2 linked regions of the Massilia sp. METH4 genome follow. The protein of the gene in region 1 binds, or shares a complex with, the protein of each later gene. Links are inferred from orthologs where the notes say so. Each region holds a gene or a part of one and is shown in the gene's direction. Other genes may lie near its edges. The genes, in order: mnmE and mnmG.

Region 1 (3,273 bases):
CCAAGCGCGAAAACCCGAACTTCAAGCCGGATCATCCGACCAAGGCCGACAACGGCTGGGTGGCGATCTCGCAGCACTTCTTCGTCTCGGCGCTGGTGCCGCAAGCGAAGCAGATGCACGACATCTTCACGCGCAAGGTAGGTCACAACACCTATTCGATCGGCGTGGTGCAGCCGCTGGGCGCCCTGGCGCCGGGTGCCACGGTGTCGAACACCGCCAAGCTGTTCTCCGGCCCGCAGGACGAAGCGGCGCTGGAACGCGTGTCGCCGGGCCTCGAGCTGGTGAAGGACTACGGCATGCTGACGATCATCGCCAAGCCGATGTGGTGGGTGATGGAGCACATCAACAGCGTGGTGCACAACTGGGGCTGGACGATCATCGCCTTCACGATCCTGATCAAGCTGCTCTTCTTCCCGCTGTCCGCCGCCAGCTACCGCAGCATGGCGAAGATGAAGGTGGTCACGCCGAAGATGACGGCCATCCGCGAGCGCTACAAGGGCGACCCGCAGAAGATGAACCAGGCCATGATGGAGCTGTACAAGACCGAGAAGATCAATCCGCTGGGCGGTTGCCTGCCGATCGTGGTGCAGATGCCGGTCTTCATCGCCCTGTACTGGGTGCTGAACTCCTCCGTCGAGATGCGCGGCGCGCCGTGGCTGGGCTGGATCACCGACCTGACCAAGCCCGACCCGTTCTTCATCCTGCCGGTGCTGTACGCGATCTCGATGTACGTGACCATGAAGCTGAACCCGCAGCCGGCCGATCCGATGCAGGCGAAGATGATGCTGTTCATGCCGCTGGCGTTCTCGGTGATGTTCCTGTTCTTCCCGTCCGGCCTGGTGCTGTACTGGGTGGTCAACAACCTGTTCTCGATCGCCCAGCAGTGGGTGATCACGAAGAAGATGATGCCGGACGCGAAGTAAGCGCTGACGGTAGGGCTCGCGCTGCGGCGCGAGCTCGGCCGCACCAATTGAAACCCGTGCGCGACACGGGTTTTTTTTCGTTCCATTAAAATTTGCCCATGAATCTCGATACCTTCCCCATCGCCGCCATCGCCACCGCTCCGGGCCGTGGCGGTATCGGCGTCGTCCGTGCCTCCGGCAAGAACCTGCGCCCGCTGGCCGAGGCGCTGTTCAACGGCGCGGACCTGAAACCGCGCCACGCCACCTATATTCCGTTCACGCAGGCGGACGGCACGCTGGTCGACCAGGGCATCGCGATCTACTTCAAGGGGCCGCATTCATACACGGGCGAAGACGTACTGGAACTGCAAGGCCACGGCGGTCCCGTCGTGCTGCAGATGCTGCTGCAGCGCGTGCTGGAGGCAGGGCACGATATCGGCCTGCGCCTGGCCGAACCGGGCGAATTCACGCGCCGCGCCTACATGAACGACAAGCTCGACCTGGCGCAGGCCGAAGCGGTGGCCGACCTGATCGACGCATCGACGGAAGCGGCGGCCAGGTCCGCATCGCAGTCGCTGTCCGGTGCCTTCTCGCAGGCAATCCATGGGCTGGTCGACCGCGTCACGCACCTGCGCATGCTGGTGGAGGCCACGCTGGACTTCCCCGAGGAGGAAATCGACTTCCTCGAGAAATCGGATGCGCGCGGCCAGCTGCGCGGCATCGTCGAAGCGCTGGACGGGGTGTTCCGGCAGGCTTCGCAGGGCGCGCTGCTGCGCGAGGGCCTGAACGTGGTGCTGGTGGGCCAGCCCAACGTGGGTAAGTCATCACTTCTCAATGCGCTGGCCGGGGCGGACGTGGCGATCGTCACGCCGATCGCCGGCACCACGCGCGACAAGGTCAGCGAAACGATCCAGATCGAGGGCATCCCGCTGAACATCATCGATACGGCCGGCATCCGCGGCCACGACGAAGCGGTGGATGTCGTGGAGCGCATCGGCATCGAGCGCACCTGGGGAGAAGTGGGCAAGGCGGACGTGATCCTGCACATGCTGGATGCAAACCACGGCCCCACCCGCGCCGACGAATCGATCCTGGCCGCCTTCCCGCCGGGCGTGCCGGTGCTGCGGATCTGGAACAAGATCGACCTGTCCGGCCACAAGCCGTCGATCGACACGAGCGACGATGCCACGCACATCTACCTGTCCGCCCACGACCACACCGGCATCGACCTGCTGCGCAAGGAGCTGCTGCGCATCGCCGGCTGGCAGCAGACGGGGGAATCGCTGTACCTGGCCCGCGAGCGCCACCTGATCGCCCTGAAGTCCGCCGCGCGCCACCTGGACCGCGCGGAGGAGCACGCCGCGCAAACCGATCAGTCGCTCGACCTGTTTGCCGAGGAGTTGCGCCTGGCGCAGGTGCAGCTGTCCACCATTACCGGGGCGTTCTCGTCGGATGATCTGCTGGGGGTGATCTTCAGCCGGTTCTGTATCGGCAAATAAGCAGCTTCACGTCACTCCGGATGCGGTGCTCGCGCACCGTTTTCCCGCAGGCGGTAGTTCGTCTCCTATCGGCGCCTTCATTTCCATAGAAAAATTTTTTAGTCACTCTTCGCATGATAGCAACCACTCTGCCAATGGGTCAGTTGCGTGTGTTGGCGCACGTAACCCGGCCTGTTGGCCTGATTTAATGCTGCTATGATTGATTGGAGCAACACAGTTTGAGGCGTCGAGCGACAAGCTGTACGGTCTTGATGTTGGTCACGTCCGCATACTTCCACTGACGTAATCTTGCTAGCAGTTGATGTGTCTGAGAGGGGAAGATCATGGAAACGACCCAGGAACAAGTGGCGACGGACGTCGTGGCGACGATGATGCCTGTCATGGCGGCGCCGCAGCCGCGACAAACCCTGCCGCCCAAGGGCTCGTGCTGGTATTGCGAAAAGCCGCTCGACAGCGTGAAGCGCTTTTGCGGCCGGGACTGCGCGGCCTCGTTCGACGAAGAAGCCCAGTACACGCGTTGATGCTCGGGCGTGCCTGATGCGCCCGCCCGGCGCTCAGCGCGCAACTTAGTACCTAAGTGCCGGACGGGCGACCCGCAGCGCCGCCAGCGCGCGTTCGAAGTCTTCTTCACGCGCCGCCGCCGCCACGAGCCGCCAGGCGGCGGAACCCAGTGCTTTTTCCAGCACGGTTTCATATTGATCCAGCATATCGATCGCCATGGCGTTGCCTTCGTCGAGCAGCGCATGCAGGCGGTCGAACAATTCCCGCATATTGCCGATCGGTTGGGGCGGCACGAAGGTCGCCGGTGCGGCACGTTCCGTCGGCAAGGTCACGTCGATGCGCTCGCGCACCCGCTGCAACGCAGCCTCGAG
Region 2 (3,275 bases), 390 kb from region 1 along the record:
GCGGTGGCGGTCTACACCTTCAAGCGCAAGGACCTGGGCAGTATCCATGCGCCGCTGCACAGTGGGTTAAAGGAGCGTTTGCTGGCCGTCGGGATCGGCGCGTGTATCGGTTTCTATGATGGCTTCTTCGGTCCCGGCACCGGCAGCTTCCTTGTCTTCCTGTTTGTCCGCCTGTTCGGCTTCGACTTCCTGGGCGCTTCGGCGGTCGCCAAGGTCGTCAATGTTGCGTGCAATTTGTCGGCGCTGATGTGGTTCGGTTACAGCGGTCATTTGCTGTGGCAGCTTGGCCTGATGATGGCGGTGTGCCAGGTGGCGGGGTCGCTGATCGGTACCAAGTTGGCGATGCGGCACGGTAGCGGGTTCGTGCGTCGTGTCTTTCTTGTCGTGGTCACGATCCTGATCGTCAAGACGTCGTGGGACGCATGGCAGCGCTGGTGATTGTTCCACGTGGAACAGTCGACGGTGTGATCGAAGCCCGGCCGATGCCGGGCTTTTGTTTCACGTGAAACACCCGCGCGGCAGCAATCTAGCTCAACAATCCTACGTTCCACGTGAAACATCGCCGGAATATTTCTGCCTAAAAAAGTCGCAGCGCGCAAAAAACTCTATAATCTCACTTCATCCCTCTGCTTTTCTTTCCACCATGCTATTTCCTACTGAATTCGACGTCATCGTCGTTGGCGGCGGCCATGCCGGCACCGAGGCGGCACTGGCGTCGGCGCGCACCGGTCAGAAGACCTTGCTGTTGACCCACAATATCGAAACCCTTGGACAAATGTCCTGCAACCCGTCGATCGGCGGGATCGGCAAGGGCCACCTCGTCAAGGAGGTCGATGCCCTGGGCGGTGCGATGGCGATCGCGACGGACGAGGCCGGCATCCAGTTCCGCATCCTGAATTCGTCGAAGGGTCCAGCCGTGCGCGCCACGCGCGCGCAGGCCGACCGCATCCTCTATAAAGCCGCCATTCGTTCGCGCCTGGAAAACCAGCCGAACCTGTGGCTGTTCCAGCAGGCGGTCGACGACCTGATGGTGGAGGGCGACCGTGTCGTCGGTGCCGTAACGCAGATCGGCTTGCAGTTCCGTGCGCGCGCCGTCGTGCTGACGGCCGGCACTTTCCTGGATGGGAAGATCCACGTCGGCTTGCAGAACTACTCGGCTGGCCGCGCCGGCGATCCGCCCGCGCTGTCGCTGTCCGCGCGCCTGAAGGAATTGAAGCTGCCGCAGGGGCGCCTGAAGACCGGCACGCCGCCGCGCATCGATGGCCGCAGCATCGACTTTTCCGTGATGACGGAACAGCCGGGCGATCTCGACCCGGTTCCCGTGTTTTCCTACATGGGCAATGCGGCCATGCACCCGAAGCAGTTGCCGTGCTGGGTCACGCACACGAACCAGAAGACGCACGACATCATCCGTGGCGGCCTGGACCGCAGCCCCATGTACACCGGCGTGATCGAAGGCGTGGGGCCGCGCTACTGCCCGTCGATCGAGGACAAGATCCATCGCTTCTCGGCGAAGGAGTCGCACCAGATCTTCCTGGAACCGGAAGGCTTGACGACGAACGAGTTCTACCCGAACGGTATTTCCACGAGCCTGCCGTTCGACGTGCAGATCGAACTGGTGCGTTCGATGAAGGGGCTCGAAAACGCCCACATCCTGCGCCCCGGCTATGCGATCGAATACGACTACTTCGACCCGCGCGGCTTGAAGGCCTCGCTGGAAACGAAGGCGATTTCCGGCCTGTACTTTGCTGGCCAGATCAACGGCACGACCGGCTACGAGGAAGCGGCCGCGCAAGGCTTGCTGGCTGGCTTGAATGCCGCGCTGCAAACGCAAGGCAAGGAACCGTGGACGCCGGCGCGCTCGGAAGCGTATCTGGGCGTGCTGGTCGACGACCTGGTGACGCAAGGCGTACAGGAGCCGTACCGCATGTTCACCAGCCGCGCCGAGTACCGGCTGTCGCTGCGGGAGGACAACGCCGACATGCGGCTCACCGAGATCGGCCGCAAGCTGGGCGTCGTCGGCGATGCGCAGTGGGAAGCGTTCGAGCGCAAGCGTGAGGCCGTTGCCGCCGAGCTGGAACGCCTGAAGTCCACGTGGGTCAATCCGCGCATTCTGGAAGCGGCGGAATCCGAACGCGTGATCGGCCAGGCCATCGAGCGCGAATACTCGCTGGCGGACCTGCTGCGCCGCCCGAACGTCGACTACGACAAGCTGGTGACGCTGACGGGCGCGGACGGCCGCAATCTCGGCGGTCCGGGCGTGACGGATCCGGCCGTCCAGGAACAGGTCGAGATCCAGCTCAAGTATTCCGGCTATATCGAACGCCAGCTGAAGGAAGTGGAGCGGCATGAACATTACGAAAACCTGAAACTGCCGGAAGGGTTCAACTACCTGGACATTGCCGCGCTGTCCGTCGAAGTGCGCCAGAAGCTGAACAAGCATCGCCCGGAAACGCTCGGCCAGGCCTCGCGTATCTCCGGCGTGACGCCGGCGGCGATTTCGCTGTTGCTCGTGCACCTGAAGAAGGCGGGCTACGGCGGTTTCGTGACCTTGAAAGACGAGGCAGCCTGATGGCGGTGTTTGATCGCGCTGCCCTGGCGCAGGTGCTGGCGAACGGCGTTACCGAGCTGGGTCTCGACTTGGCGGGTACCCAGCAGGAGCAGCTGCTGGACTACCTGGCGCTCCTGAACAAGTGGAACCACGTGTACAACCTGACCTCCGTGCGGGACCCGATGCAGATGATGACGTTGCACCTGCTCGATTCGCTCTCAGCCGTGCCGGCGTTCGCCGGCGCGCGCAACGTGCTGGACGTGGGGGCAGGGGGCGGCTTGCCCGGCATCGTGCTGGCGATCGCCCGGCCTGACATGAAGGTGTCGATGATCGACACGGTGCACAAGAAGACCGCCTTCCTCACGCAGGTCAAGGCCGAATTGGGTCTGGCGAATGTGACGGTGTACACGAAGAAGGTGCAGGAACTGGCGGTGAAGGAGCCGTTCGACGTGATCACGTCGCGCGCCTTTGCCGACCTGTCCGACTTCGTTGAATGGTCGCACCACCTGCTGGCGGAAGGCGGCCGCTTCATCGCCCTGAAAGGGACCGCGCCGCAGGACGAACGCGAACGCCTGCCGGGCGACTGGGCAGTGCGCGAATTGCAGCCCCTGCGAGTGCCGGGACTGGACGCCGAGCGGCACCTGGTTTTCGTAGGTCGTTCGATAACGGTATAAACAGTATAAATAGTTTATACCGTATAAATAGTATAAACGGTATAAATCAT

Evidence for each region.
Region 2: the proteins of mnmE (region 1) and mnmG are in contact, whole or in part, in a solved structure (PDB 9HIP), measured with the Escherichia coli proteins. The link is inferred for Massilia sp. METH4 from one-to-one orthologs.

Annotation. Positions count from the first base shown.
Region 1 is NZ_CP146614.1:1,454,321-1,457,593, reverse strand. The notes cover bases 256-3,211. They hold mnmE (tRNA uridine-5-carboxymethylaminomethyl(34) synthesis GTPase MnmE), read left to right. Parts: upstream 256-1,021; coding sequence 1,022-2,401; downstream 2,402-3,211. Other genes in these bases: V6Z91_RS06455 (Hpt domain-containing protein), read right to left, coding at 2,968-3,211; V6Z91_RS06460 (hypothetical protein), read left to right, coding at 2,725-2,922; yidC (membrane protein insertase YidC), read left to right, coding at 256-923. In the rest of the region: more of yidC, read left to right, coding at 1-255; more of V6Z91_RS06455, read right to left, coding at 3,212-3,273. UniProt on the Escherichia coli protein: Exhibits a very high intrinsic GTPase hydrolysis rate. Involved in the addition of a carboxymethylaminomethyl (cmnm) group at the wobble position (U34) of certain tRNAs, forming tRNA-cmnm(5)s(2)U34.
Region 2 is NZ_CP146614.1:1,844,710-1,847,984, forward strand. What follows is about bases 150-3,107. They hold mnmG (tRNA uridine-5-carboxymethylaminomethyl(34) synthesis enzyme MnmG), read left to right. Parts: upstream 150-643; coding sequence 644-2,572; downstream 2,573-3,107. Other genes in these bases: V6Z91_RS08215 (TSUP family transporter), read left to right, coding at 150-438; rsmG (16S rRNA (guanine(527)-N(7))-methyltransferase RsmG), read left to right, coding at 2,572-3,107. Outside these bases: more of V6Z91_RS08215, read left to right, coding at 1-149; more of rsmG, read left to right, coding at 3,108-3,225. UniProt on the Escherichia coli protein: NAD-binding protein involved in the addition of a carboxymethylaminomethyl (cmnm) group at the wobble position (U34) of certain tRNAs, forming tRNA-cmnm(5)s(2)U34.